Regions from separate parts of the Agrobacterium bohemicum genome, predicted to be linked through region 2. Evidence: riboswitches for the same ligand, from Rfam matches in the RefSeq annotation. Region 2 holds a riboswitch; the other holds the start of a gene.

Region 1 (15,304 bases), on a different contig from region 2:
TCGGTCAAGGTGTTTGGCGAGCTGGAATTCTGGTTCAGCCTCATCAAGGTGGTGGCCTTGGCAACATTCCTCGTCGTCGGCATCTACTTCGTCATTTTCGGCACGCCGATCGAGGGCCATGTTACGGGCTTCAGCCTGATTACGGATAATGGCGGCTTTTTCCCCAATGGTATTCTGCCTGCCTTCATCATCGTCCAGGGGGTAGTATTCGCTTATGCCTCGATCGAGTTGATCGGCACCACCGCGGGTGAGACGGAAGTTCCGCGAAAGGTCATTCCCGGAGCTATCCGCACCGTCGTCTTCCGGCTGCTGGTGTTTTATGTCGGCTCGGTCCTGCTGCTGACGCTTCTCTTGCCCTATACCGCCTACAAGGCGGGTGAGAGCCCGTTCGTGACCTTCTTCGGTTCCATCGGCGTCGAAGGTGCCGATATCATCATGAACCTCGTGGTATTGACTGCGGTTCTTTCTTCGCTGAATGCCGGTCTTTATTCGACTGGTCGTATTCTCCATTCCATGGCCGTTTCCGGTTCTGCACCGGCGGCGCTCGCTAAAATGAACAAGGCGGGCGTGCCCTATGGCGGCATCGCGGTGACCGCTGTTGTCACCGTCATTGGCGTCATTCTCAACGCCATCGTTCCCGCCGCCGCGTTCGAAATCGCGCTCAATGTTGCGGCGCTGGGCATCATTTGCGCGTGGGGTGCCATCGTGTTATGCCAACTCAAGCTGTGGCATCTGTCCCGGCAGGGGAAAATGAATCGTCCTGATTTCAAAATGTTTGGCGCGCCTTATACAGGCGTCCTGACGCTTGTCTTCCTCTTCGGTGTATTGGTGCTGATGGCGATGGATTATCCGGCTGGGACATTGACTGTGGGTTCGCTCATCATCATCGCGCCGGCTCTTGTGGTGGGGTGGTATCTGCTGCGCAATCGCATTCACGAACTGGCGAAAGCAGATGTATTGAGCGGCGCTGGTGCGCGGAGTGAAAATTGAGAATGACGGAATCAAAACTGCTGGTGGCCGTCATTGCCACCGGCGGCACCATTGCCAGCGAACGCGATGAAACCGGCGTGGCCAAGCCATCTCTGACAGGCGAGAATCTGCTGTCCGATGTGAGCAAAAGCGATGTGCAGGTGAAGCCGATCGAGCTCATGGCGAAGGATTCGTCCAGCCTGACCCTGGCGGACATGCAGACCATCAGCGATGCGGTGGGCAGAGAGCTAGCCGACCCTGAGGTATCGGGAGTCGTTATTCTGCACGGCACGGATGCTATGGAGGAAAGCGCGCTTCTGGTGCATCTCCAGCATAGCCTGACCAAGCCGGTTATTTTTACCGGCGCGCAGTTTACAGCCGATCATCCGCAGGCAGATGGCCCAGGCAACCTTTCTGCGGCCATCGCTGCATCTGTTGATCCATCCAACACGGAAAAAGGCGTCCTGCTGAGTTTCGGCGGTAAGCTGTTGCCCGCATGGGGGCTTTACAAGCGCTCTGCTGACGAGCCCGATGCCTTCGATCTTTCTGGACATGCCATTTGTCCAGAGAGCCCCGGCTTTACCGGAACGGTCAAAGACATCCGAATAGACATCGTCGCCATCTATCCCGGTTGTGATGCTGCCCATATCGATGCCAGCCTTGAGGCTGGCGCAAAAGGCATCGTGCTCGCTGGACTGGGGTCTGGCAATGCCAATACTCTTATCGTTGATGCCCTTAACCGTTGCCGTGAGAGCGACGTGCCTGTCGTAGTGTCCAGCCGGGTTCCCGTTGGTGAACTTGTTGCCGGTTATGGCGGCGGCGGTGGCGGTTACGATATGGGTGCTGCGGGCGCCATTCACTCCCGGACATTGCGCGCAGGGCAGTCGAGAATCCTGCTCGCCGCCATGATTGCCTCATCGAAAAAACGTGCCGATATGGCGGATGCGTTCGGTGATTTTCAAAAAATGGCGAAATCGTGATTTTTTTGGGAACCTTTGGGATCTGATCCCGTTTCACCGGCTGGGAGACCACCGGGGGCCTTTTATGGCAGTGACATCGACTGCAGTCGTCCTGACTCTTATTGGACTTGCAATTTTTGGCTTTGGTTCTCAGCTCGTCATGCTGGGCGGAAGTTTTTATTACGCATTGGCAGGCATCGCATTTGTGGTGACTGCCGTTCTTCTATTTCAGAGAAACAAGGTGGCATTGCATTTCTATGCCGCTTTCGTCGTCGCGACTTTGTTGTGGGCGCTGTGGGAAGTCGGTTTCGACTGGTGGCAGCTCGGACCGCGCGGTGGCTTCATCATCCTGATCGGAATGTGGCTGTTGATGCCATGGATCAGAAAGCCGCTCGGCTTCACCAGCCCTACCGGCACGTCTTATGGTGCCAATGCGGTTCCGCTGCTGACGGCAGTTCTGGTTTCGGTGGGTGCTGCAGCATTTGCGATGACGCAAGACCCGCATGATCTGGAAGGCAACCTCTCAAGTGAGATCGTGACGTCGGCGCCGAGCTACGGCAATGACGTGCCTGACAATGAATGGCATCAGTATGGTCGCACATCATATGGTCAGCGCTATTCTCCACTGTCTCAGATCAATGCGCAGAATGTGAATGGGCTGAAAGAAGCCTGGCGCTACCAGACCGGCGATGTGAAGTTGCCTGATGACGTTGGCGAGACGACCTATCAGGTCACTCCCCTGAAAGTCGGAAACTCGCTCTATCTTTGCACACCGCACAATTGGGCTATTGCCATCGATGCGGCAACCGGCAAGGAAAAGTGGAAATACGACCCGAATGCTGGAATGAATCCTGATCGCCAGCATCAGACCTGCCGTGGGGTTACTTATTACGCCGACCCCGCAGCCGAAAGCGGTTCCTTCTGTGCAGCGCGCGTTTACCTGCCAACGTCGGATGCAAGGTTGATTGCACTCGACGCTGCGACAGGTCAGGTTTGCACGACATTTGCCGACAAGGGCACTCTTCTCCTGACCTCCGGCATGGAGCACAATCCGGCTGGCTATTATTATTCGACATCCCCGCCTGCCATTGCAGGCAACAAGATCATCATTGGCGGCGCGGTCAACGACAACTACTCGACGCAGGAACAGTCCGGCGTCATCCGTGCGTTCGACGTGTCCACCGGTGCATTGATCTGGAATTGGGATTCGGGGAACCCTACCCAGACCCAACCGCTTCAGCCGGGTCAGACCTATACGACCAACTCTCCCAACAGCTGGTCGGTATTCAGCGTCGATGAAGCGCTTGGGCTCGTATACATCCCATTGGGAAATCAGGTTCCGGATCAACTCGGCATGGGTCGGAGCGAGAATGTCGAGAAATATTCCTCGTCTATCGTGGCACTGGATGTGAACACGGGGCAGGACAAATGGGTTCGCCAGTTCGTGCATCACGATCTGTGGGACATGGATGTTCCGGCGCAGCCTGTCTTGCTCGACATTACCAAGAAAGACGGGCAGACGGTTCCGGCACTGGTCGGCCCAACCAAGCAGGGTGATATCTACGTTCTGGATCGCCGCAGCGGTGAGCCTATTCTGGCCATGACAGAAGAGAAGGCCCCTGGTGGTACGATCCCGGAAGATTTCAGCGCTCCGACGCAGCCGACATCCGCTTTGTCGTTCAAGCCTGATCCGTTGGTGGAGAAGAACATGTGGGGCGTCTCCATGTTCGATCAGCTGGCATGCCGCATCAAATTCCATCAGCTGAACTATGAAGGCCGCTACACGCCTCCATCCCTCAACGGATCGCTGATCTATCCAGGCAACTTTGGCACTTTCAACTGGGGCTCAGTTGCTGTCGATCCTGAGCGTCAGGTCATGTTCGGTATGCCGACTTATCTGGCCTTCACGTCGAAACTCGTTCCACGCGACCAGATTCCGCCACGCGGTCAGGACGAAAAGGGTAGCGAGCAAGGCCTGAATCGCAACGATGGTGCGCCTTACGGTGTGTTCATGGGCCCATTCCTTGGACCATTGGGTGTTCCTTGTCAGGCTCCACCATGGGGCTACGTCGCAGGTGCCGATCTGCGAACAGGCGATGTTGCTTACAAACACAAGAACGGCACCGTCTATGACATGACGCCGTTGCCACTGCCCTTCAAGGTAGGTGTGCCCGGTATTGGTGGACCGATGATTACCAAGGGCGGCGTCGCGTTCCTCGGTGCAGCGGTCGATAATTACCTTCGCGCTTATGACCTGACATCCGGCAAGCAGCTTTGGGAAGCGCGTCTTCCAGCGGGTGGGCAGGCAACGCCGATGACCTATGCGATGGAAAATGGAAAGCAGTATGTGGTGATGGTTGCTGGCGGACATGGCTCTGTGGGCACCAAGCCCGGTGACTACGTCATCGCCTATACACTGCCTTAAAAACCTATCGAGACGTCGATGTTGGAATGGCCGGGAAAATCTTCCCGGCCATTTTTTGTTGTGCTGGCACCAAAGCGAATTTAGGGCTTGCGATAAAATGTAATAACATTACAAAAGCAATGCTTGACGACTCGTTTCCAATACGTCTATCTGGTTGTGACGGTTTCGAGCGAGTGATCGCAAGAAATAATAGGGAATGCGGTGCGAGCCTTCGGGATCTATGCCGCAGCTGCCCCCGCAACTGTAAACGGATTGTCCAACCCTTTGCCGCTCTTACAAGCGTCATGCCACTGCGAAATTTCGTGGGAAGGTGGGTGAAGACGCCAATCCGTGAGCCAGGAGACCTGCCGTCGAAAGTTCATTCCAATGTCACGGGCGGGGATGCCTGGAACAGGAGACGTCGTGATTGCATCGAGCGCCAGCCAGCGCCTTATTCCATCTGCCATGTCCCGGTTTCGGATCGTTTCAGCACGTGTTCTTTCGGACTGAAGGTCTAAACATGCTCACGCGGCTTTGCCTCAATGGCTGCCGCTGACGATTTCGGGGACTGATCGGAAATGACATTCAATTTTAAAAAAACCGTTTTTGCTGCGAGTTTCGCTGCAATGTCGATTGGCCTGGCGGCGCCATTCGCGCATGCGGCAGAGACGACCTATCCCTTGACGCTGAAGAATTGCGGACGAGATGTAACCTATACGCATGCGCCTGAGCGGACTGCCTCGCTCGGCCAGAGTACGACGGAAATTCTCTATCTGCTGGGTCTTGCCGACAAGGTGGTCGGCACCGCCGTCTGGATCGGCCCCGTCATCAAGGGCTATGAAGATGCCAATGCCAAGATTAAACGGCTGGCCGATAACGACCCGAGTTTCGAAAGCGTTCTGGCCACCAAGCCGGATCTCGTCACGGTGCAGTTTCAGTGGCATGTCGGTCCTGAAGGGATCGTTGCCAAGCCTGAACAGTTCGAAGAGCTGAACATCCCAGTTTATACATCGCCTGCCGATTGCACCGGTAAAGACAATTCCGGCGGTGGAGATGGCGTGCGCCACTCCGTATTCTCGATGGATCTGATCTATCAGGAAATCACCGAACTGGCGCAAATCTTCAATGTTCAGGACAAGGGCGAAAAGCTCGTTGCCGACCTGAAGGCGCGTGAAGAGGCTGCCCGAAAGAAAATTGCATCCGCAAACGGTAAGCTTTCTGCCGTGTTCTGGTTCTCCAGCGCGGAACTCGATATCGATCCTTATGTCGCGGGCAAGAACGGCGCACCCGGTTACATCATGTCGGCACTCGGCATCAAGAATGTCATCAATAGCGAAGAGGAGTGGCCGACGGTTGGTTGGGAAACGATCGCAAAGTCGGAACCCACCCTCATCGTTGCTGGCAAGATGGATCGCAGGCGTTTTCCGGCGGATGACATCGCGCTCAAGCAGAAGTTCCTCAAAGAAGATCCCGTCACGAGCCTGATGCCCGCCGTCAAACAGGGCCATATCGTCATCATGGATGCGCAAGCCATGAACCCAACGATCCGCACCATCGAAGGCATCGAAGTTCTGGCCGACGCTGTCGTCCAGCTTGGGCTCTCCAAGTAAGTCATGGGTGCATGTTTCACCCTTACCCGTGCCGTCTTGCTTACAGTCGGGTGCCTTGGCCTGGCTCTCTGGTTCGGTGCCGCCATTGGTGAGACATCCATTCCCTTGGATGTCGTCGCCAAGACGGTGGCAAATCGTGTGTTTCATGCGGGCTATCCGCTGGATGCCATCGATGAAGGCATCATCTGGAACTACCGCCTCAGCCGGGCGGTCGTTGCCGCTTGCTGCGGTGCCGCACTGGCGCTTTCCGGTGTTGTCTTGCAGGCGTTGTTGCGCAATCCGCTCGCAGATCCCTACATTCTCGGCATTTCGGCGGGTGCTTCTACGGGTGCGGTCAGCGTAGCCATTCTTGGGTTCGGCGCTGGCATGCTGACCATGCCGCTGGGTGCATTTCTGGGTGCGCTGGTGGCATTTGCTCTTGTCAGTCTGCTGGCCTTTCGCGCTGGCCGGGGAAACAGTGCGATCATTCTTGCGGGCGTGGCGGGCTCACAGCTGTTCAACGCGTTGACATCTTTCATCGTGACCAAGGCAGCCAATGCCGAGCAGGCGCGGGGCATCATGTTCTGGCTGCTTGGCAACCTTTCTGGCGTGCGCTGGTCGGATGTCTGGCTGGCGTTGCCTGTTACCATCATCGGTCTTGTCGTGTGTCTGTGTTATGCACGCGCGCTCGATGCCTTTACCTTCGGAGCACAATCGGCCGGGTCTCTGGGTGTGCCGGTTCGGCGTGTCTACATCGTGCTCACCGGCGTCTCCGCACTGATGACCGGCATCATGGTCAGCATTGTTGGCTCCATCGGCTTTATCGGTCTGGTCATTCCCCATGCCGCACGCATGATCGTCGGCATCAGACATGGCCGTCTTCTGCCAGCGGCAGCTTTGACGGGTGCGGTGTTCATGATCGCCGCCGATATTCTGTCGCGCACCATTGTCACCGGTCAGGTCCTTCCCATCGGCGTCATTACCGCCTTGTTTGGCGCACCGGCCTTCGCGCTCATTCTCAGCCAGCGCAGGAGGGCAATATAATGCTGACGGCCCGAAATCTTTGTTGGTCTGCCGGTGGTGTCGACATCGTCAAAAATGTCAGTCTCGACATCACGCCGGGCGAGTTTCTCGGTATCGTCGGGCCAAACGGTTCCGGTAAAACCAGTCTCATGTCGCTGCTGTGCGGTCTCAAGAAAGCGAAATCCGGCGCGGTCGATCTGGATAGCAATGACATGCAGAGCCTGAACCGTCGGGATGTTGCGCGCCACATCGCATTGGTCGAGCAACAGGCGGAAACACAGGAGCATATCAACGCTCGCCAGGCTGTGGAGCTTGGCCGCACACCGCATTTGGGTGCCCTGTCTCCATGGTCGAAAAACGATGATGCCATTGTGGATCAGGCAATGCAGGATGTCGATGCGCATCATTTGACCAAGCGCATGTGGCACACGCTTTCCGGAGGGGAGCGGCAACGTCTGCACATCGCCCGCGCACTGGCGCAGAAGCCTGATATTCTGCTGCTGGATGAACCGACGAACCATCTCGATATCGGTCACCAGATCGCGCTCCTGCATCTCGTTCGCAAGCAACGCCTGACAGTCGTCGCAGCCCTGCACGATCTCAACCACGCGGCGATGTTCTGTGACCGCGTTGCCGTGATGAAAGGCGGTCAGCTGGTGGCTCTCGGTAAGCCGTCAGCGGTGTTTACGGCAGAGCTGATCGGCGATGTCTTCGGTGTCGATGTGACCGTCGAGCGGGAGGATGGCGACATCTGTCACATCCGCTACCGCCCGCCACGCGACGACAGCAACCCATATTCAAAGGCGTGACTTGTTTCCGATTTCGGATGTGCATCTCTTGAATTGAGGAGGCGGCCTCCCACATTCGGTTCAACCCGCTGGTCCGGGCCCCTCTGGTGGAAGTTTCGGTGCTTTCACGATGTCGGACCTTTTCCGACATATACGCCGAACATTCAGAGGTTCACTCATGATTTCCGATATTGCCGCATGGTTCATCACCCTTTTTGTGCTGAGCCCCATTCAGGCCGACGTGCAGGAGCGCATGCAGGGCGCGAATGCGTCTGCACAATCCATTCAGCAATCGCAGCAGTGCATCACGGCGCAGGGACCTAAACTGATTCAGCGTGCTGGCGAAGACCCTTCCTGGGCAATCGCGACAGCAGTGGGCTACACGATCGGCTGGACATCGCCTTCGCAACTGCTCGACGCTAACGATCCGAACTGCGCCGAGTTAACCCGGCTTTTGCAGGGCAATGAGGGCGAAGAGGCAAATAGCTGAAGCTGAGACAAAATCCGGCAGCCTGAATCATCAGGCCTTGCCGGATTGCCAGCTGCGATACCATTCCACGAAGGCAGCAACGCCGGTTTCGATGGTGATGTCAGGCGCATAACCGGTCAGAGCCCGCAACAGATCGGGTGACGCAAAGGTACGTGGCACATCACCCTGCTGCATCGGCAACATGTTGCGAATGGCTTTTTGCCCCAGAACGGTCTCGACCGTTTCGACAAAGCGCATCAACTCCACGGGCTGCCCACCGCCAATGTTGACGACGCGGAACGGTGCGTGTTTCGACAGGGTGTCGGTGACGCCCTCTTCGGTCACTCGGTTGTCTTCGGATGGCGCAATGTGGCTCAGCCGCACGATGCCCTCGACCAGATCATCGATGTAGGTGAAGTCGCGACTCATCTGGCCTTCGCCGTATATGTCTATGGGCTCGCCCTTCAAGATCGCATCCACGAATTTGAACAGCGCCATATCCGGGCGTCCCCACGGGCCGTAGACGGTGAAGAAGCGGAAGGCCGTTGTCGGTACCTTGTGCAGATGGGCATAACTATGCGCCATCAGTTCCATCGACTTCTTGGTGGCGGCGTAGATCGTCATCGGCTCGTCGGCGCGATCACTTTCCGCGAAAGGTACTTTTTCATTGGAGCCGTAGATCGATGACGTGGATGCGAGCATCAGATGCTTGGGCTGAAGCGTTTTTGCCAGCTCCAGAATATTCCAGGAGCCGATAAGGTTCGAGTTCACATAGTCCTTGGGGCAGTCGATGCTGTAGCGAACTCCCGCCTGTGCGGCGAGGTGGATAATCACCTCCGGCTCGGCAAGATCAGCGGCGCGGTTGAGCGCATCCACATCTTCCAGCATCCCGATCTGGGCCTTGAAGCCGTTGGACCGCGCTAGAATGGCGTGGCGCTTTTCCTTCAGGGCGACGTCGTAATATTGCGTCATTCCATCAAAGCCGACGACGAAATGTCCCTCATCGAGCAAGCGCTTTGCCAGATGAAAACCGATGAAACCCGCCGTGCCGGTAATCAGATATCGCATGTTCTCGCCTTGCTTATGATGAACGGCCGATGCCGGCATAGGTGAAGCCGTGAGCCGTGACTTCATCCGGTCGATAGATATTGCGCAAATCTACCAGCACCGGTGACGCCATGATCGATTTCAGCCTGTCGAGGTCGAGCGCGCGGAACTGGTTCCATTCGGTCACGATTACCACCGCATCGGCATCCTGCGCCGCCTCATATGGGCCGGTCGCATATTCGATGCCTTCCATCAGCGGGCGCGCATTGACCATGCCTTCCGGGTCATAACCCGTCACCTTGGCACCCGCATCCTGCAATGTCTGTACGACGGCAATTGCCGGGCTGTCGCGCATGTCGTCCGTGTTTGGCTTGAATGTCAGGCCCAGCACGGCAATCTTCTTGCCTCTGATATCACCGCCGACGGCGGCAATGACCTTGCGGCCCATTGCACGCTTGCGGGTGTCGTTGACGGCAATCGTCGTCTCGATCAGGCGAACGGGGCTGTCGAAATCCTGAGCGGTCTTGGCAAGCGCGAGCGTATCTTTCGGAAAGCAGGAGCCGCCATAGCCGGGGCCGGCATGCAGAAATTTTGCGCCGATGCGGCCATCCAGGCCGATGCCACGCGAGACGTCCTGAACGTCGGCACCGACCTTTTCGCAAAGATCTGCCATTTCGTTGATGAAGGTAATCTTCATGGCAAGGAAAGCGTTGGCTGCGTATTTGATCAGCTCGGATGTGCGGCGCGTGGTAAACAGCAGCGGCGACTGGTTGAGGTAAAGCGGGCGATAAACTTCCGTCATCACCGGCCGGGCGCGCTCGTCAGACAGACCGACAACGATGCGGTCGGGACGCTTAAAGTCATCGATGGCTGCGCCCTCGCGCAGGAATTCCGGGTTGGAAACGACGGCAATATCAGCGCTTGGGTTTTCCTCGCGGATGATGCGCTCCACCTCGTCGCCGGTGCCGACCGGCACTGTCGATTTGGTGACGATGACGGTGAAGCCGGTCACGGCTGCGGCAATTTCACGGGCGGCGGCATAAACGTAAGCCAGATCGGCGTGGCCATCGCCACGGCGCGATGGTGTGCCAACCGCAATGAAAACGGCATCCGCATCCGCCACAGCACTTTTCAGGTCGGTGGTGAAACTCAGTCGGCCAGCCTTGGCATTGTTTGCCACGATCATGTCGAGGCCTGGCTCGAAAATCGGAATCTGACCGTTTTTCAGCGCCTCGATTTTTTCGGGCATTTTATCGACGCATATGACGTCATGACCGAAATCGGCAAAACAGGCACCTGAAACCAAGCCTACATATCCGGAGCCAATCATTACAATACGCATCAAAAAACCTTTCGGGATCAAGGCCGACTATAAAACTTGCCAGCCGCACATGCGCTAAACAGCATTTCGGATAGGTGTTTATCTGCCTTCGCTGCCGGGGCCAAGCGCGCAGGCTGTTTTCAACGGACGATTTCAAGAATTTGTTGTAAATGAAGCTGATGCCAAGGCACCGTAGGGCTTGTGAAGCGTTCATCAAACATATCTTCTGCTGCTCATTCCAGGGAACATCGGTATCCATGATCCAGCAATCCTGCCTTTCGGAAATTTCGCTCTGGCTTTCGCAGCAAGGCTATGAAGGCGTTGCCGAAGAATCTCTGTTGTCCGGATTTTGCGAGCGATGCAACGCCGCTGGCATCAGCATTTCCTCGGCACTGATATTGATGGATACGCTGCACCCGGATTTTGAGGGGCATGCGTTTCGCTGGGATAGCCACGATGTTTTCGAATCGTCCAGCGTCTATGATTTCACCGATGACGGAAAGGCGCGCGAGGCCTGGGAGAGTTCGGTATTTTTCCATCTGATCAAGGAAAATGCTGATGAGGCGCGTCACCGGTTTTTTCTCGGTGAAGACACGAAATTTCCAAAGCTATCCGAACTGAAGCAAGCCGGACATACGGATTATCTGGCGGCGATCCATCGTTTTACGGATCGCGGGAGCATCGGTGAAATGAATGCTTTCTATTCGCATTGGCTGACCCGACATCCTGAAGGCTTTCACGACGACGAGCTTGCCGCCTTGCGCTTGCTGTTGCCGACGCTCGCTCTTGCGTTCAAAGCCGCTTCCTGCATGCGCATCATCGGCACGATCAGCGACGTCTATCTGGGCCGCGATGCTGGTCGCAAGGTCATGAGCGGCACGATCACCCGTGGGGAGGTCGAACGTATCGATGCCGTCTTGTGGTTTTCCGATCTGCGGGATTTCACCGGCATTTCAGACCGGGCGGAGCCAGATCAGATCATTCCGTTTCTCAACGACTATGCGGGTCTGGTCATCGACGCGATCCACGCCCATGGCGGCAGCGTGCTGAAACTGATCGGCGATGGGGTGCTGGCAATCTTCCGTGATGCCGACCAGCGCGCAGGATGTGCGGCGGCACTGGCCTCGGAAATCACGATGCGTACCAATCTCACCGTGCTGAACGACAGGCGACGGCAGGAGGGCTTGCCGACGACGGATGTCTATCTCGGCCTGCATGTGGGTGAGGTGTTTTACGGTAATATCGGCAGTCGCAACCGGCTGGATTTTACGGTGGTCGGACCCGCTGTCAACATGGTCAGCCGCATCAGCAGCCTGTGCGGTTCGGTGGATCGCGATACCGTTATGTCCCGCGAGTTCATGGCGATGTGTCCGGAAGATATGCGCGGCTTCATGGTATCCATGGGGCGTTATGCTTTGCGTGGTTTTGCAAGGGCGCATGAGCTCTACACCATTGACCCGGAAATGTGCTGATTGCAACGTGAAGAAAGAGAGAACGGTTTTCCCGCGTTCATGCCTTGCGCTCTGGTCGTCTCAGGCGTAGCCAGACTACGGAGATAGCGTTCAAGCCGGGTATCGAGTCTCATCCCATGCCGCCCGGTTGTCGCTACGGGAGCGGTTGCCATGCAAAAGGGTTTTCTACTGGGGCTGCTTGCCTATGCCAGCTTTTCCTGTGGAGACGCCACCATCAAGTCGCTCGGCTCGCAGGTTAGCGTCTTCGAAATCGGCTTTTTCAGCATCCTGTCGTCCGCATCCCTCATTTTCTTCTTGAAACCAAAAGAAGAGCGCTGGCGCCATTTCTGGCGCATGAGCAGGCCGTGGGCCGTGCATGGGCGGGCGATTTCCGGCCTGTTCGCGGGCATTTTGGGCATTTATGCGTTCACTAACGTGCCGCTTGCAGAGGCCTATGCGCTGATTTTCCTGTCACCGCTTTTCGTTACCATCCTGTCGGCGTTGGTGCTGAAGGAAGATATTGGACTGTGGCGCTGGTCTGCGGTCATGGCTGGCATCGTTGGCGTGTTGCTGGTGGTGCGCCCCGGTTTCAAAACACTGGAACTCGGGCATTTCGCAGCGCTTTGCGTGGCCTTTCTCGCGGGCCTGACCATCGTTCTTCTGCGCTCGCTCGCCGGACGGGAAAAGCGCACATCGATCATGGGCGTGCTCATTATGTATGGTTTGACGTTCAACGGTATCCTGATGATCCCGGAGTTTCAGGTTCCAACGCTGAACCAGATCGGTGCCTTCATCGTCATCGGCATGTGCACCGCTATCGGCCAGATAACCCTGCTGACGGCGACGAAGATTGCCCCTGCCAGTCAGATCGCCCCATCGCACTATTCCCAGATATTATGGGCGGTTGCCATCGGCGCGTCCTTCTTCGGCGAGTATCCGGATACGCTTGCGATCTCCGGTCTGGTGGTCATAGCCTCTGCCGGATTGCTGACTATGATGCGTGAAAAAATCCGCCTTGGCATCGTGCGGTGGAATCCGTTTTTCCGCAACAGACTATGATTCAGAGGTTTTGCCCGACCTGTTCAAGAAGCCAGCTTTGGAACGCCTGGACCAGCACGTTGTCCTGACGCCCCTCTGGCAGAGCGATATAATAGCTGTTTTCCGTCGCCAGCGGCACGTCGAACACGACATTCAGCAAGCCTGATTTCAATTCGGTTTCAATCAGATATTTCGGCAAGAGCGCAAAGCCCAGACCGCTGACTGCGGCCTCTATCAGCATGGAAAACTGGTCGAAACGGTTGCCGCGATAAGCGCTGTCGGAGGCAAGCCTGTTCATCTCGAACCACTCCGTCCACAGCTTGGGACGCGTGGTGATGTGAAGTAACGGCCCGTCCAGCATATCGGCATGGTTTGCGACAGGTTTGGACGCCAGAAGCCGCGGGCTGGCGACGGGAACGATCACTTCGTTGCAGAGGAACGTGCATGTACCACGCGCCCACACCGGCTGGCCGTAATGGATGGCGATGTCGAAGCCTTCCTCATCGAAATCGAAGGGCTGGGTGCGCGATCCTACTGTCAGCACCGTGTTCGGGTGGCTTGCCATGAAGTCGTGCAGGCGGGGTGTCAGCCAGCGGCTACCGAATGTCGGAAGGGTCGCGATGGACAGCAGCGCGCTGGAGGAGCCAGCCGTGACGGCCCGCACCATCAATTGTTCGGATTGATGCAGCAGCTTCTGCACGTCAGGCAGGAACTTGCGCCCCGCATCGGATAGCACCACGCGGCGGCGAATGCGCTCGAACAGCAGCATGCCGGTCTGCGCTTCCAGATCGCTGATCTGGCGGCTGACCGCGCTCTGCGTCAGGTTCAACTCTTCGGCAGCGCGCGTGAAGTTGCCGTGCCTTGCAGCGCATTCGAAAGCCTGCAAGGTCACGATATCAGGAACCAGCCGTCTGCGTGTGTCCATTCCAGTCTCGCATCAACATGCGCGCTTTCTCCACCGAAAGCACCTCTCAAACCCGTATATGATCGGGAAACAGAATGAAACGGGAATTTCCGTACAGGACCGACGCGACGATCAGCCAATCGACATCAAGCTTGCATTTCCACCCGCCGCAGTCGTGTTGACGCTGACAGAGACTTCTTCCAGCAGCCAGTTCAGATTGTAAGGCTGGTCCGTTCCCAGCAACGCTTCACTGGTTGCGGCCTGAACCAGAACCAGCGGGCCGGGAAGCTCGGCAATGCGCGCATTCACCTGACGTACCCGCTCCGCATCACCTTCCACCAACGCGCCCGAGAAGGGGCCGGACCTGACCCAATCAGCGGACCATGTGATGTGGGCCGTCACGCTGGATGGCAAACCGTTCAGTTCCGTTTCCAGACCGGTTTCTTTATCTATCACCACCGTGTTTCCGGTTGCAAGTGTCGCTGCCAGTTGCCGGAACAATCCCTGTGCGGTCAGCGGTGCCAGCAAAACATGGCCGCGTGGATGCAGGGCATAGAGGTTGCGCTCTCCCACCGGACCTGCAAGTTCGGTTTCAAAACCGAGGCCGGAGAGTTTGGCGGAGAGGCGGGCCATTTCCGCTGCCGCCTTGTCAACCTTTGCCTCCAGCCAGTTGGCAAAATCGGTGATTGCAGTGTCGTGTTGATGCCCCTTGCGGTCTACAAGCGGTGCATTCTTCGTCAAACGACCGAGGTAAAGAGGGCCACCAGCCTTTGGACCTGTACCGGAAAGACCGCGTCCGCCGAAGGGCTGCACGCCGACCACGGCGCCGATGATGTTGCGGTTGACGTAAAGATTGCCCGCCTTCACCCGGGAAAGCACATGCGCAATCGTCGTATCGAGGCGCGTGTGTAGGCCGAATGTTAGGCCGTAACCGGTTGCGTTGATATCATCGATGAGACGGTCGAGCTTTTCGCGCTTGAAGCGGATGACGTGCAGGACAGGGCCGAAGACTTCACGCTTGAGGTCGGACAGGGATTTTAACTCTATGATGGTTGGCGGAACGAAGGTGCCCTTGTCGGTGTCGCCAGCCAGTGTGATTTGCTCGATCCGGTTGCCGAGCGCCCGCATGGCTTCGACGTGCTGTTCGATGTTTTCCTTGGCTTCCAGCGTAATCACCGGGCCGACATCCACCGACAGCCGGTCCGTTCTACCGATTCGCAATTCGTGCAAGGCGCCTTTCAGCATCGTCAGCGTTCTCTCAGCCACATCGTCCTGAAGGCAAAGAACGCGTAGCGCCGAGCAGCGCTGGCCGGCGCTATCGAAGGCGGACGCGATGACATCG
Region 2 (15,304 bases):
GACGAGCATCTCAATCCCCAGCCGGCCCTTGCTGTATCATGGAAGCGTCTATCTCCGACCCAGTGGGAGTTCAAACTGCGCGACGGTGTTCGTTTCCATGATGGCTCGGCATTTTCCGCTCAGGATGTCATTTATTCGATCGAGCGAGTCCGTGGTTTCCTGAAGCCTCCAAGTGGTGGGTTTCATGGCTACACCAAGCCGATCAAGTCCGTGACAGCACCGGATCCCCTGACTGTCGTCATCGAAACAAGTGGAGAGGCCCCTACCCTTCCCTTGCAGATGACCACGTTGTTCATTCTCCCGCATCAAGCCAATGGCTTCGCGACCACCGAGGAACTGAATTCAGGCGCGCAGCCGAATGGAACCGGCCCTTACAAATTCAAGGCGTGGCAGTCCGGTGAACGTCTGACGCTATCGAGCAATCCCGATTACTGGGGCGGCGCTCCGGCGTGGTCCGATGTCACCTTTCGCATCATCGAAAGCCCGGCTGCACGCGTGGCTGCGCTCACGACTGGTGATGTTGATCTCGCGGACTTTATTCCGGCACGGGATGTCGAGGGTCTCAAAGCACGCAAGATCGAAATTGACAGCACGGCCGCGTCCCGGTCCAACTTTCTTCAGTTCGATATCGGAAGCGATGAGCCTCCAGGCGTGACAGGCAAGGACGGAAAGCCCATCGGCAATCCGTTTCGCGACAAGCGCGTTCGTCAGGCGCTGACGATGGCGACGGATCGGTCCTTCATCACCGATCGAATCCTGTCCGGTTACGGCACTGCCGCTGCGCAGCTTTTTCCACCGGGCCTGGCGGGAACCTCGGATAGGCTGAAAGTCACCCCGCCTGACAATACCGGGGCCAAGGCTCTTTTGACAGAGGCCGGATATCCTGACGGTTTCAACGTCGTGCTGGCAGGTCCAGGTGGCCGCTATCCCGGCGATGCGGAGTCGCTCCAGTCGATTGCCCAGAACTGGGCTCGTGTCGGTGTCACGGTCCAGCCTGTCGTCTCACCCTTCTCCGTCTTCATGACGAAGCGGTCTAACGGCGAGTACCCGGTCTGGTATGGCGGTTGCTCCGGGGAGGCGGTCACACTTTGCCTCGACGGCGTTCTTGCATTGTCAGATGCAGCACGCGGCACAGGATCGCTCAATTACGGCCACTATGAGAACAAGGCCTTCGACGAAATGCTGGTCAAAGCGAAGGCGATGGAAGAAGGGCCGGGTCGTCACGAGGCTCTGGCACGCGCGACGGAATTCGTGATGAGCGACTATCCGATCATTCCGCTTTACCACTACCACCTGATCGTCGGGCATGGGCCGAAAGTCGGGGCCTACACAGTGCATCCGCGTGGCTGGACGACGGCCATGCAAGCCGCCTCACGGACAGAGTGAGGGCAGCGCACATGGTATCGACAATCATTGGAAGGCTTTCACAAGCCTTTCTTCTCCTCCTCGTCATGTCGCTCATTGGCTTCATCGGCATCCATAGTGTCGGCAATCCGGTCTTCAATCTCGTCAACATCGAGACTGCGACTCCCGAGGACATCAGAAATGCGACCATCGCACTTGGACTGGATCAGCCTGTCTGGCATCAGTATTTCCTGTTCATCGGAAACGTTCTGAGTGGCAATTTCGGGACATCCTATATCTATCATCTTCCGGCGTTCGAACTGGTGATAAGCAAGTTGCCCGCAACCCTTGAGCTGGCAATCGTCGCGATGTCGATTGCAGCGCCGGGCGGGGTGCTTCTGGGCTTGCTTGCGGGCCGCCGGAAAGGAAAGCCGATTGATCGTGCGATCCTCCATGGAAGCGTTATTGCGTTGAGCATTCCATCCTTCTGGCTAAGCATGATGCTTATCCTGGTCGGCGCCATTCTGACGGGCTGGTTCCCGTCCGGTGGCCGCGGCTCTACAGCCGCTTTGTTCGGCGCAGAGTGGAGTTTCCTAACGCTCGACGGTCTTCGGAAGATGACGTTGCCAGCACTTGCGCTCGCGATCCCCAACATCGCTTTGATCGCAAGGCTAACGCGGTCCGGAACGATCGAAGTCGAGACACAGGATTTCACACGGTTTTGCCAGGCGAAGGGCCTGTCGTCACGACGGATCCTGTTCCGACACACGCTACCAAATATCAGCGTTCCGATCGTGACGATCATTGGCATGCAGTTTGGCGGGATGCTGGCCTTTGCCGTCGTGGTCGAGTCCATTTTCAACTGGCCGGGTGTCGGAAAACTATTGATCGACTCGATCCAGCTTCTCGACCGGCCAGTCGTCATGGCCACCCTCACCTTCATCTCGATTGCTTTCGTCGGGCTCAACGCGCTCGTCGACCTCTTCTACGTCGTGCTCGATCCGCGCACACGCCGCAGCGCATGAAAGGGAACCCATGAAAACCGACACGTTGCGCGCTATCTGGAAGCGCCCCGTCCTATCCCGCATCAAACTTCCGCTGGCGCTCCTCGCCGCCTATATTCTCCTGGCGCTTGCGGCATCGCTCATTGCGCCTCAAAACCCCTATGATCCCTTGCAGATATTTGCATGGGAGTCGTCTTCACCCCCGGGAACCGCCAGCAGCGTTGGCTACACCTATCTTCTGGGGACAGACGGGCTCGGCCGCGACATTTTCAGCACCGTGCTCTACGGACTGCAGATCAGCCTGTTTGTGGCAACCACCAGCACAGCGCTTGCGGCCTTGATTGGAATTACGGCTGGCGTCACCGCCGCATATTCCAACCGGTGGATTGATGCGCTCATCATGCGGATTGTCGATCTGCAACTGAGCCTTCCAACGATCCTTGTCGCGTTGATCGCTATCGTGACCCTCGGGCCTGGCATCGATCGCATCATTCTCGCACTGGTCATCGTTCAATGGGCGACCTACGCACGCGTTACACGCGCCGTGGCGATGACCGAAGCGAGCAAGTCATATCTGGATGCTGCGCGCCTTTTGCGCCTGTCTCCGCCCCGGATCGTGCTGCGTCATCTTCTACCGAACAGCATCGCGCCGGCAATCACACTGATCCCGATAGAGCTCGGCCACGCGGTAGCCCTTGAAGCGACGCTATCCTTCCTCGGCCTTGGTGTTCCCATCGACAAACCTTCCCTCGGCTCGGCCGTTGCGAACGGATTTCAGTATCTCCTCACCGGCCAATACTGGATCAGCCTTTTTCCGGGGCTGGCCCTCTTCGGCCTCATCGCAAGCATCAATTTCGTCGGCGAAGACTTGCGTCGGCGGCTCGATCCAAGGAGCCGATGAATGGAACAGGATCAGAAGCAATCTCCCCTCCTCGTCGTCAGCAATCTTACCTTGAAGCATCAACGGGCCGAAACCTCGACGACAATCCTGCGGGACGTCTCTTTCGAGCTTCGTGCAGGTGAAATCCTCGGCCTGATCGGCGAATCCGGCGCTGGCAAATCGACGCTCGGCAATGCAGTTCTCGGCTTGCTCGCGTCTGGCTTCAGCCAGACCGGTGGTCGAATTCTTTTCCGGGGACAAGCCTTCGATGAAATGAGTGACAAGGACCGAATGATGGTCAGAGGACGCCGGATTTCGGCGATATTTCAGGATCACACGGCCTCACTCGACCCTTTGATGTGCGTTGGTTCGCAGATCGTCGAAACGATCCAGGCTCTGGATCGTAGTCTCACCGCTCGACAGGCCAGAGCCCACGCGCTTGACCTCATGGAGCGTGTGGGGATCCAGGATCCGGCGGGCCGATACAGTCAGTATCCGCACCAGTTCTCCGGCGGACAGCGCCAAAGAATCGTCATCGCGATCGCATTGGCTGGCAAGCCGGACATTATCGTTGCGGACGAACCAACCTCTGCTCTCGATGCGACCGTCCAGAAACAGATCCTCGCCTTGTTACGCAAGCTGGCTGAGGAGACGGGTGTCTCGATCATTCTTGTCACGCACGACATGGGCGTGATCTCGGAGATCGCAGACAGGGTCGTCGTCATGCGCCACGGCAAGGTTGTCGAACAGGGCGTGACATCCTCGATTCTCGACGCGCCAGCCGAACCTTACACCCGCGATCTCCTCGCCGCTGTTCCGCGCTTGCGCCTTTCGGGCGTCCACCAGCCGCCTGTGTTTTCGCATGGCGCGGAGCCGGCCGGAGATGGCGTTGATCCCGCCGGACTGGTTGGTCCGCGCTCCGTCCTGTCAGTCAAAGGCGTGACCAAGACATTCGCTCGCCGCAGCCTGCCTTGGCTACGAAGCGATCGGCAGTCATTTGCGCTCCAGGACGTTACCATCGAAATCGAGCGCGGTGCCATCACCGGGATCGTCGGTGAAAGCGGCAGTGGCAAGAGCACGATCGGACGCATTGTCGCGGGTCTTGAGACAGCCAATCAGGGAACACTCGAAATCGATGGTGCAGGTTTCGATATTTCCCGATCAGGTCGCAAAAGCGGTCTGTTGGGACAGGTTCAGATGATATTCCAGGACCCCGCAATGTCACTCAATCCTCGCATGTCGGTCGGCTCCGCGCTTGAAGAAAGCGTTCGATCCGGCAACCGGGGATCGAAGTCATATGCTCACGAGGTCGGCGATCTCATGGACCGGCTGGGCCTGCCGAGAATCCTATTGAAGAGTTTTCCGCATCAATTGTCCGGTGGCCAGAAGCAGAGGGTCTGCATCGCACGCGCCCTTCTCGCAAGACCCAGCATTATCGTTGCTGACGAGCCGACCTCGGCGCTCGACGTCTCGGTTCAAGCCGAGATCGTCACCCTTCTCAAGGAAACCGTTCGCGAGCGCGGGTTGTCGATGCTGTTCATCTCTCACGACCTGGCCCTCGTTCAGGACCTCTGCCATGCGATCTACATTTTCAAGGATGGCATCGTGGAAGATTCCGGCCCCACGGATTTCATATTCTCCCAGTCGGACAATCCCTACACGCGGCGGCTGATTGACGCTCGCCCCTTGCGGTTCACGCACTGACCTCAGACCGGCCGGAACTCGAATTCGAGTTCCGTGCCAACCAAAACTTCGCTCTTTTCCATCATGCAGGAACACATGACATGACGAATGCCTTCACGGTCGCAGTAACCGGCCAGTCGCTGATCAAACACGACATTCGCACTCTCGAAAACCCCGGCTTCGAGGCAGTGTGCAAGACACTTAGCAAATCGGACTTTGCATTCACCAATTTCGAGAGCACGATCTTCGGCAGCCATGGCGGATGGCCGATGAAGGGCTCGTTTTTTGGCAGCAGCCAACCCGTCGTCCTCGATACTCTCCAGTCGCTCGGGTTCCATGGACTATCCCTGTCGAACAACCACGCCTACGATCTCGGCTCGCCCGGCATCCTGTCGACGCTTGAGGAGGTCGAGAGGCGCGGCTTTCTCCATGCCGGTATCGGTCGCAACCGGACGGCTGCGGCACGATCCGGGCTTGGGTCCGTCGCTGGTCGAAAGATCGCCTTAGTCGCCATGGATGGTGGGCCGGGCCCAGATTTCATGTACGCAGCAGATGCAGCTCCGGGCCGACCTGAGCGACCCGGAATCAACCGACTGAAACTGACCCAGATCATCGACGTGGATTCTCAGGCTTTCGAACAACTCGCTGCGATCCGGGATAAGGTCGGCTACACCAGCATGGATCTCGGTAATGACAGTCAGCCCGACGACAAACCGATTGTGGATGACCTATCCGAGATCGCCCTTGCTCGTGGTCTCTTCAGGCGCTCTGAGACGTTCGGCCGCAACGTCAAAATCGATCCGGACGACCTGGGGAGAAATCTTGCCGCGATCACTGCTGCTGCCAACAGCGACTGCCTTGTCGTGGCTTATCTTCACCATCATCATTGGGCGTCTGACTGGTATCAGGTTCCAGGGTGGGTCGGTTCTGTGGCCAGACAATGCATTGATGCGGGTGCCCACATGTTCGTCAGCCACGGCGCTCCCGTTCTTCAGCCGCTGGAGATTTACGAGGGGAAACCAATTTTCTACAGTCTTGGAAATTTCGTCTTTCATATCCGTCCGGGCAAATCCAAATGGACCGCCCGTGAGGTTTGGGAAAGCGTGATTGGCTTATGCACATTCAACGACACCGGCTCATTGACTGGAATTGCCTTTCATCCGGTAATTTTAGGCGGCCCCGAAGGATTAAAGAACGAAGCGCTCGACCAGCGCCTTGCACCTGAGATTGCGACCGGTGAAGACGGGCAGCGGATCCTGCAGCGGTTTCAGCAGCAGTGCACGCAGTTCGGCACGCGTATCAGGATTTCGGAAGATGTTGGCTATTACGACGCCAATTGATAAAGGAGCCGGGCCGTTCTTCCTCGGCCTAAAACAAGATCGGCTGTCATTGCTTGGTGGCCGATCTCGCTTTCAGCAGATCGGTGGCCTCGACCTCCAGGATCCGCGCCAGCGTTTCGACCATATCGATTGTCGCAGAATACTGGCATCTTTCCAGGGAACTGACGTAGGTTCGGTGGATGTCCGCCCGGTGAGCGAGCTCTTCCTGCGAAAGACCTCGTCGCAAGCGAATTTCCCGCAGATTGGACGCGAAAGTTTCTCTGATACCCATGAACGGATTCATGCGTTTTGCAGCGCATTCATCTACAGAGTATACTCTTCATTTGTGTTTACGAAGTGTCTCATACCGAGGAATGAGCGCGGAACAATTGGGCCGCATAGGTTCGAATTGCGCCTTCCGCTTCGCGCCAACGGCGGTCTTCCGCTCTCCACCAAAGTGGACGTTTGAGCGATGGCCACCGACCTATAGATGCTCAGGCTGTCACACGCGTGTCGCTCCAGTCGAGGGATCGGCCATCGGCGGATCGGATAACGAGCCGGGCGATTGGTCTACCGGATTCGTGGTCCACCAGTGATGAGCGTTCCTCGCCCTCGGTGAACAGGAAATCTTCGCCCCACTGGCGAAGTGCAACGATGACAGGGAACAGCCCGCGCCCCTTTGCAGTAAGGACGTACTCGCGGTAGGCAGTTCCATCCGATGCTGGCGCGGTCTCAAATATTCCGCGCCTTACCAGATCACCAAGCCGAGTGGCCAATACGCCCCTGCTGATGCCCAGCCCGTTCTGGAACTCACCAAAGCGCCGCTTCTCATCGAAAGCATCGCGGATGATCAGAAGCGACCACCAGTCTCCGATTGCATCGAGAGACCGTGCCACCGGGCAACCGGAATTCCATAAGCTCACACGTTTCACCATCGGTGCCCATCTCCATCCTTCAGAATCTGGTTCTATCTTAGAACTAGAAATGTGTTGAGCCAAGTGGTCTGGGAGTGGCATGAAACAAGATCATGAAGGCCACCAAATGGAAGAGAAGTTAGACAATGCCGTGCCAGGAATGCGGGAACAGGGTTTGTCGGGACTACATACCCTCATCATTGCCGCCGCAGCCAGTTTAAGCGTAGCGAACATCTATTACGCGCAGCCATTGCTCGACCTAATGGCACATGATCTTGGAATACCGCCAGCCACCATCGGTCTCATCGTGATGTTGACGCAGGTGGGTTATGGTTTGGGGTTGATCTTTATCGTGCCGATTGGCGATCTCATCGACCGCCGTAAGCTTATCATCGTTCAGGGATTATTATTGGCCATCGCTCTCGTGATTGTCGGGGCAGCGGGAACGAACGCGATTTTGTTGGCAGGTATGGGTGCGGTCGGCTTGACGGCTGTTGTTGCACAGACACTGGTCGCTCAGGCGGCGGCCCTAGCCACTCCGGCCCAGCGGGGTAGGGTGGTTGGCACGGTTACCAGCGGAATCGTAACAGGCATTCTTGCCGCCCGATCATTTGCAGGAACAATTGCCGATGTCAGCGGATGGCGGGCTGTGTATTTGACATCTGCGCTTATCACACTTGTCATGGCCATCGTTCTCATCGCGATTCTACCGCGCCAATCTGCGAAACGGAATACGGAGACGTATACCCACGCTTTACTCTCCATTCCAACCATGTTCCTCCGAGAGCGAAGCTTGCTGTATCGAGGTGCCCTAGCGCTCCTGATTTTTGCTGCCTTCAGCACGTTTTGGACCGCGCTTGTCCTTCCGCTCAGTGCCCCGCCCTTTTCCTATTCACACACGAGAATAGGCATGTTTGGACTGGTTGGGCTGGCGGGAGCGATTGCCGCGACATGCGCGGGAAGACTTGCGGATCGAGGTTACGGTCGATGGACAACAGGAGTTTCTCTGGCGGTCTTGCTGTTATCCTGGGGACTGATCGCTCTCCTTCCGGTCTCGATGGCGGTGCTGCTCGTAGGTGTAGTTTTGATGGACTTGGCGGTACAGGCGGTCCACGTCACCAATCTCAGCGCCATTGTGGCTTTCAACCCGCAAAAAAGCAGCCGGTTGATTGGAGGTTATATGGTCTTCTACTCTGTTGGCAGCGCCATTGGAGCTATTGCTGCTACGGCGACCTACTCGTGGTTCGGCTGGACGGGATTTCTCTCCTCGGGGCCGCGTTTAGTGCAGTTGCCCTGGCGTTGTGGATCAAAAGCGAGATATCGGAGAGGACCAATTAAGCACTGCGCTTCATCCAGTGCCCGTGTCAATGACTGGTTTGGGCCAACCTTTCCCTTGGCAGCTTTGCGCCAAAAGCGGTCATTCGCAACGAACCGAACCACCGATGAACTGTTAGTTCAGCGTCGGTTCTAACGAAGCCACTTCATTCTTCGCTGATCGGGTCGCGGCATCAAGACATTGGCTCTAGCGGCGGTCTCGATGTCGCGACGGGGTTCAATCCCTCAGAAGTCCCAGTCTTCATCCTCTGTCGCCACCGCCTTCCCAATGACATAGGACGAGCCAGAGCCGGAAAAGAAGTCGTGGTTCTCGTCGGCGTTTGGTGAAAGCGCGGAGAGGATTGCGGGATTGACCTTGCAGGCTTCTGCGGGAAACAGCGCTTCGTAACCGAGGTTCATCAGCGCCTTGTTGGCGTTGTAATGCAGGAATTTCTTGACGTCCTCCGTCAGGCCGACGCCGTCGTACAACGCTTCGGTGTACTTTGCTTCGTTGTCGTAGAGTTCGAGCAAGAGATCGAAGGCGAAGTCTTTGATGTCCTGGCGCTTCTGCGCAGGCAACCGGTCTACCGCACGTTGGAACTTGTAGCCTATGTAATAACCGTGCACGGCTTCGTCGCGGATAATGAGGCGGATCATGTCGGCGGTGTTGGTGAGCTTGGCGCGGCTCGACCAGTACATCGGAAGATAAAAGCCGGAATAGAACAGGAAGCTTTCCAGAAATACGGAGGCGACCTTCTTCTTCAGCGGATCGCCGCTGTCGTATTCGCGCATAATCAGCGCCGATTTCCGTTGTAGGAACTCGTTCTCTTCCGACCAGCGATAGGCATCATCAACATCCGGTGTCGAGCACAGGGTGGAAAAGATGGAGGAGTAGGAACGCGCGTGGACCGCCTCCATGAAGGAGATGTTGGATAGCACCGCCTCTTCGTGCGGCGTCGCGGCGTCTGCCATCAGCTTGACCGATCCAACGCCGTTCTGGATCGTGTCGAGCAGGGTCAGGCCAGTGAAGACGCGGATGGTGAGTTGCTGCTCTTCTTGCTTCAGCGTTCCCCAAGATGGGATGTCGTTGGAGAGCGGGACCTTTTCCGGCAGCCAGAAATTACCGGTCAGGCGATTCCAGACTTCGAGGTCCTTGTCGTCTTCGATACGGTTCCAGTTGATGGCACGGATGCGACTGACGGGCTTGACGGCGATGTTCATGTGTTGATCTTTCGAAGCGTTCTTGTTCACAGCGCGCATGACACGCAACCCTGCACTTCCGTGCCTTCCAGTGCCATCTGTCGAAGACGGATGTAATAAATGGTCTTGATGCCCTTCTTCCACGCGTAGATTTGCGCCTTGTTGATATCGCGCGTCGTCGCGGTGTCACGGAAGAACAGCGTCAGCGAAAGACCTTGGTCTACATGCTGGGTCGCCGCCGCATAGGTATCGATGATCTTTTCCGGGCCGATCTCGTACGCATCCTGGTAAAATTCGAGGTTATCGTCGGTCATGAAGGCGGCGGGGTAATAGACGCGGCCGATCTTACCCTCTTTGCGTATTTCAATCTTCGAGACGATCGGGTGGATCGAAGAGGTCGAATGGTTGATGTAGGAGATCGATCCTGTCGGCGGCACGGCCTGGAGGTTCTGATTATAGAGGCCTGAGGTCATAACCGCTTGTTTCAACGCAAGCCAATCCTCCTGCGTTGGGATCGCGATGCCTGCCGTCACAAATAGCTCGCGAACACGCTCTGTCGCTGGCAGCCATTCGCGTTCGGTGTATTTGTCGAAATACTCACCGGACGCATATTTCGAGTTCTCGAAGCCTTTGAAGCTGACGCCGCGCTCGGTCGCGATACGGTTCGAGGCGCGAATGGCGTGATAGGTGACCGTGTAGAAATAGATGTTGGTGAAATCGATGCCTTCGTCCGAACCGTAAAAGATGCGCTCGCGGGCGAGATAGCCATGCAAATTCATCTGTCCGAGACCGATGGCGTGGCTGTCGTCATTGCCTTTCTCCACCGACGGCACGGAGGCAATATGGCTCATGTCAGACACCGCCGTGAGCGACCGGATCGATGTCTCGATTGTTTTTCCGAAATCGGCGCTGTCCATGGCGGCCGCGATATTCAGGGAGCCGAGATTGCAGGAGATGTCCTTGCCCATGACGTTATAGGATAGGTCGTCATTATATTCGCTGGCGTCGCTGACCTGAAGGATTTCCGAGCAGAGATTGCTCATGGAAATGCGACCGGCAATCGGGTTCGCCCTGTTCACCGTGTCCTCGAACATGATGTAGGGATAGCCGCTTTCGAACTGTATCTCGGCGATCACCTGGAAGAAGTCACGGGCCTTGATCTTCTTCTTCTTGATCCTGCTATCCGCCACCATCTCCCGGTATTTTTCGGTAACCGATATCTCGGTGAAGGGGACGCCGTAGACGCGCTCGATGTCATAGGGCGAGAATAGATACATATCCTCGTTGTTCTTCGCCAATTCGAAGGTGATGTCGGGCACGACGACGCCGAGCGACAAGGTTTTGATCCTGATCTTCTCGTCGGCATTCTCCCGCTTGGTATCGAGAAAACGCATAATATCAGGGTGGTGGGCGTTGAGATAGACGGCACCGGCACCTTGGCGCGCGCCGAGCTGGTTGGCGTAAGAGAAACTATCTTCTAGCAGTTTCATGACAGGAATGATGCCGGATGACTGGTTTTCGATCTGCTTGATCGGCGCTCCAGCCTCGCGAATGTTCGTCAGTGACAAGGCCACGCCACCGCCGCGCTTGGAAAGCTGGAGCGCGGAGTTGATGCCACGTGCAATGGATTCCATGTTGTCTTCCATGCGCAGCAGAAAGCAGGAAACCAGTTCGCCACGTTGTTTTTTTCCCGCATTGAGGAATGTCGGCGTCGCGGGCTGGAAGCGGCCGGCGATGATCTCATCGACCATATCCTTGGCAAGTTCTTCGTTGCCTTGCGCAAGTGCCAGCGCCACCATGCAGATGCGGTCTTCGTAGCGTTCGAGATACCGCTTCCCGTCAAAGGTTTTCAAGGTGTAGCTGGTGTAATATTTGAACGCGCCAAGAAATGTCGGGAAACGAAATTTCTTGACAAACGCACGATCGAACAAATCCCGCACGAAATTGAACGAATACTGGTCCAGCACCTCTCGCTCGTAATAGCCCTCGGTCACCAGATAATCGAGCTTTTCTCGCAGATTGTGAAAGAAGACCGTGTTCTGGTTCACGTGCTGAAGAAAATATTGCTTGGCGGCAAGCCGATCCTTGCCGAGCTGTATTTTTCCTTGCTCGTCATAAAGATTGAGCATCGCGTTGAGGGCGTGGAAATCCAGTTCGGATTCCGATGTCTTCAAAGGCTTTTCGAAAGTCGTCGCGTCCAAAATCGTTCCAATCCGTGTATGACGTTAACGACGTCTTCGTCGGTTCCCAGAAGCTCGAACCTGTAAAGATACGGCACCTGGCACTTCTTCGAGATGACGTCACCCGCGAGCCCATAGGTCTCGCCAAAATTGCTGTTGCCCGCGGCGATCACGCCACGAATGTTTCCGCGGTTCTCCTCATCGTTGAGAAAGCGGATCACCTGTTTTGGAACGGCCCCTTTTCCGCCTTCGCCACTGTAGGTGGGCAGGATGAGAACATAGGGGGCTTTGACCTGAAGGCTCTCGGAAGGACTGAGGGGAATGCGCCGCGCACTCATTCCCAGCCGTCCGACGAAGCGATGGGTATTTTCCGATCGGCTGGAGAAATAGACGATCTGACCCATTGCTCTGGCTCAGGCCGCAAGCGTGCTGATCATATCCGGGCGAAAACCTGCCCAATGGGTCTCACCAGCCACCACAACGGGAACCTGACGATAGCCAAGTCCCTGGACCAAATCATAGGCATTGGTGTCTTCGGAAACATCGATGACGGTGTAGTCGATGCCCTGGCGGTCCAGAGCGCGGGTGGTTGCTGTGCACTGGACGCAGGCTGGCTTGCTGTAAACGGTAATGGTCATAATGATCCTCGTGAGATTTGTTTAGGGCGTGCGATATCGATCAGGCGTTGGGAACACCTGTTCGGGAGATTCTGGGATGCATGGCAGCCGGACTCGGCTACGGGCGTTACCGCCCGCTATTCACGCGGATACTGACTAAAATGATGCGACATTGACTTCACCCCGAAGTGGTTGATGCGGAGACCAGGGGAAGCGGCACGCGCAGGCTCATCCCGCACGCAAACGCGACCTTCGGACACCCCGCCCGTGGACGTATTCGTTTGAGGCAGGTCTCCTGGCTCACGGGTCGTCGCATCCATCTCGCCTTCCCGAAGCATTGCGGCCTCAGTGGCAGTTTGAGAGGATGCTCGCCGCTTACAGTTGCGGGGGCAGCTCCGGCATTGCTCCGTCCAGAATGGACGTCACGCACCGTATTCCCGTCTTAGCTTCCGACGCGAATCGGAAGAACCTCGAACACTAGATATAGTATATGAGGGGATAGTTTCGTCAACTCTTAGCAGGGTGGTTGTTAAAAAATTAAGTCCTCGTCCACCGCAGCCTGTGGATAACAGGGTGATCATACAGCGTGAAAGTTCAGCCCCGAATAGCCGCAGACAAGCCGATATCAAGTATCGATTTTGCGTTTCCGCAACGTTCGTAGCGCAACGGCTTGTCGAAATCGACGCTCGTCTCGGTTCCGCGGTTGGACGGATAGGAGAAGTGGCCAAACGCGCCATAGCCTTGGGCTTTCCAGAAGCTGAGTGTTTCCGGTGTCTGAACATCGGCATGGAGGTAGGACGAGGTGTAGTCAAACGCGGATGCCCGGCTCTCCAAGGCTGCCACAATCTTTGTGCCAAGCCCTTTACGACGGGCGCACGGCTCTATGTACACGCGGACAATCTGACATACCTTTTCGCCGTCGCCATAGCGATTTCGTAAGCGCTCCTTCGTAGAGGGTTTGTTTTCGAGCGCGTAAAGACCGCCAGTCGCAATGATATGTCCATCTCCGTCCCGCACAACGAGAAAACTGCCGTGCCTTTCGAGGGAGAACCAGTTGTCCGGCTGCGCCAGCAACAGCGAATCCAGGTCAGAATGCCAGGCGGGAGTGTAGTCGATCCCGTAGACGTTCTTGATCATCCGCAGGCAGAAGGTCCTCGCTTCAGCCCGGACGGCGGCCTGTGCGTCATCAGTCAGCCATTCAATCGAGAAATTGTCGATCGGCATCAGGCCGCAAGCTCCCTGCGGATGATGTCAGCGCCTGCACCGAGTGCACGCAGCTTCGCTGTGGCCACATGACGCGGAAGCGGTGCCATGCCGCAATTGGTGCATGGATAGAGCTTGTCCGCATCCACGAACTGGAGAGCCTTCCGGAGAGTGTCGGCTACTTCTTCCGGCGTCTCGATGGCGTAACTTGCCACGTCTATGGCACCGACCATGACCTTCTTGCCTCGGATGAGCTCCATCAGGTCCATCGGAACGTGGGAGTTGTGGCACTCCAATGAAATCAGATTGATGCTGGATTTCTGAAGTTTCGGGAACGCTTCCTCGTATTGCCTCCACTCCGATCCAAGCGTTTTCTTCCAGTCGGTGTTGGCCTTGATGCCATAACCATAGCAGATGTGCACGGCGGTCTCGCACTTTAATCCTTCGATCGCCTTTTCGAGCGTGGCGACACCCCATTCGTTCACGTCATCGAAGAACACGTTGAATGCGGGTTCGTCGAACTGGATGATGTCGACGCCGGCAGCCTCCAGTTCCCTTGCTTCCTGGTTGAGTATCTTTGCGAACTCCCAAGCGAGCTTTTCGCGGCTTTTGTAATGACTGTCGTAGAGCGTATCGATCATGGTCATTGGGCCTGGAAGAGCCCATTTGATCTGCTTCGTCGTCTGTTGGCGCAGGAATTTGGCATCATCGACAAAGACCGGCCTTTGACGGGACACGGCTCCAACGACCGTCGGGACGCTTGCATCATACCGGTTACGAATCCTGACGGTTTCTCGTTTCTCGAAATCGACGCCGTCGAGGTGCTCAATGAACGTTGTGACAAAATGCTGGCGGGTCTGCTCCCCGTCGCTGACGATCTCGATGCCAGCCTGAAGCTGGTCGTCCAATGCCAGACGCAAGGCGTCCTGCTTCGCTTCGATCAGTTCATCACCCTGCAACTTCCAGGGCGACCATAGCTTCTCAGGCTCTGCAAGCCAGGAGGGCTTTGGCAGGCTGCCGGCGGCCGAAGGGGGCAACAATGACTTCATCGGAATGATCCTATGCTTTCGGATTAACGGACGACGTAGTTGGCGGACCATGCATCGAGAATGGTCTTGAACGGTCTGATAAAATGCTGCTCGGCAAATTTTCCCTGCTCGACTGCAAGGCGGCTGCGCTCCTCCCGATCATAGACGACTTGCGTCAGTGAATAGTCCGAGTGCTTCAGGTTTGGGCGGTAACACGTGCCCGCAACGGAATTGGCATTGTAGATTTCCGGGCGGTAGATTTTTTGGAACGTATCCATCGTGCTGATGGTACTGATGAGCTCGAGGTTCGTGTAATCCGTCAGCAGGTCGCCGATAAAGTAGAATGCAAATGGCGCGACGCTGTTGGGCGGCATGAAATAACGTACTTGCAATCCCATCTTCTCGAAGTACCGGTCTGTCGGCGAGAACTCGCTTTGCCTGTATTCGATACCAAGGATCGGATGCTGATTGTCGGTGCGATGATAGGTCTTGGTGCTGGAGGCGCTCAGGCAGATGATCGGCGGCTTGCTGAAATGGTCCCTGTAAGCTTCTGACTTCAGGAACGCCTGAAACAGCTTCCCATGCAGATCACCGAAGTCGTCAGGTGCGCTGAAAGCG

Evidence for each region. A riboswitch is a leader RNA that binds a small molecule or an ion and turns the genes downstream of it on or off. The one in region 2 is predicted to bind cobalamin.
Region 1: another riboswitch for cobalamin. It lies ahead of ATO67_RS15855 (ABC transporter substrate-binding protein); the one in region 2 lies ahead of nrdH (glutaredoxin-like protein NrdH).

The regions. Positions count from the first base shown of each region.
Region 1 covers NZ_KQ961031.1:228,191-243,494, reverse strand. Annotated here, with positions in the region: gene ATO67_RS15870 (amino acid permease) at 1-990, shown strand, start outside; gene ATO67_RS15865 (asparaginase) at 993-1,949, shown strand; gene ATO67_RS15860 (glucose/quinate/shikimate family membrane-bound PQQ-dependent dehydrogenase) at 2,014-4,353, shown strand; cobalamin riboswitch at 4,497-4,719, shown strand; gene ATO67_RS15855 (ABC transporter substrate-binding protein) at 4,911-5,942, shown strand; gene ATO67_RS15850 (FecCD family ABC transporter permease) at 5,946-6,965, shown strand; gene ATO67_RS15845 (ABC transporter ATP-binding protein) at 6,962-7,753, shown strand; gene ATO67_RS15840 (hypothetical protein) at 7,911-8,222, shown strand; gene ATO67_RS15835 (NAD-dependent epimerase) at 8,253-9,269, opposite strand; gene ATO67_RS15830 (UDP-glucose dehydrogenase family protein) at 9,283-10,590, opposite strand; gene ATO67_RS15825 (adenylate/guanylate cyclase domain-containing protein) at 10,827-12,041, shown strand; gene ATO67_RS15820 (DMT family transporter) at 12,192-13,079, shown strand; gene ATO67_RS15815 (LysR family transcriptional regulator) at 13,081-13,983, opposite strand; gene putA (trifunctional transcriptional regulator/proline dehydrogenase/L-glutamate gamma-semialdehyde dehydrogenase) at 14,095-15,304, opposite strand, start outside.
Region 2 covers NZ_KQ961030.1:181,862-197,165, forward strand. Annotated here, with positions in the region: gene ATO67_RS14370 (ABC transporter substrate-binding protein) at 1-1,386, shown strand, start outside; gene ATO67_RS14375 (ABC transporter permease) at 1,398-2,369, shown strand; gene ATO67_RS14380 (ABC transporter permease) at 2,380-3,249, shown strand; gene ATO67_RS14385 (dipeptide ABC transporter ATP-binding protein) at 3,250-4,932, shown strand; gene ATO67_RS14390 (CapA family protein) at 5,013-6,251, shown strand; gene ATO67_RS14395 (helix-turn-helix domain-containing protein) at 6,298-6,522, opposite strand; gene ATO67_RS14400 (winged helix-turn-helix transcriptional regulator) at 6,725-7,165, opposite strand; gene ATO67_RS14405 (MFS transporter) at 7,245-8,615, shown strand; gene nrdF (class 1b ribonucleoside-diphosphate reductase subunit beta) at 8,705-9,679, opposite strand; gene nrdE (class 1b ribonucleoside-diphosphate reductase subunit alpha) at 9,706-11,859, opposite strand; gene nrdI (class Ib ribonucleoside-diphosphate reductase assembly flavoprotein NrdI) at 11,829-12,242, opposite strand; gene nrdH (glutaredoxin-like protein NrdH) at 12,252-12,476, opposite strand; cobalamin riboswitch at 12,724-12,943, opposite strand; gene ATO67_RS14430 (GNAT family N-acetyltransferase) at 13,050-13,679, opposite strand; gene ATO67_RS14435 (methionine synthase) at 13,679-14,707, opposite strand; gene ATO67_RS14440 (DUF1852 domain-containing protein) at 14,731-15,304, opposite strand, start outside.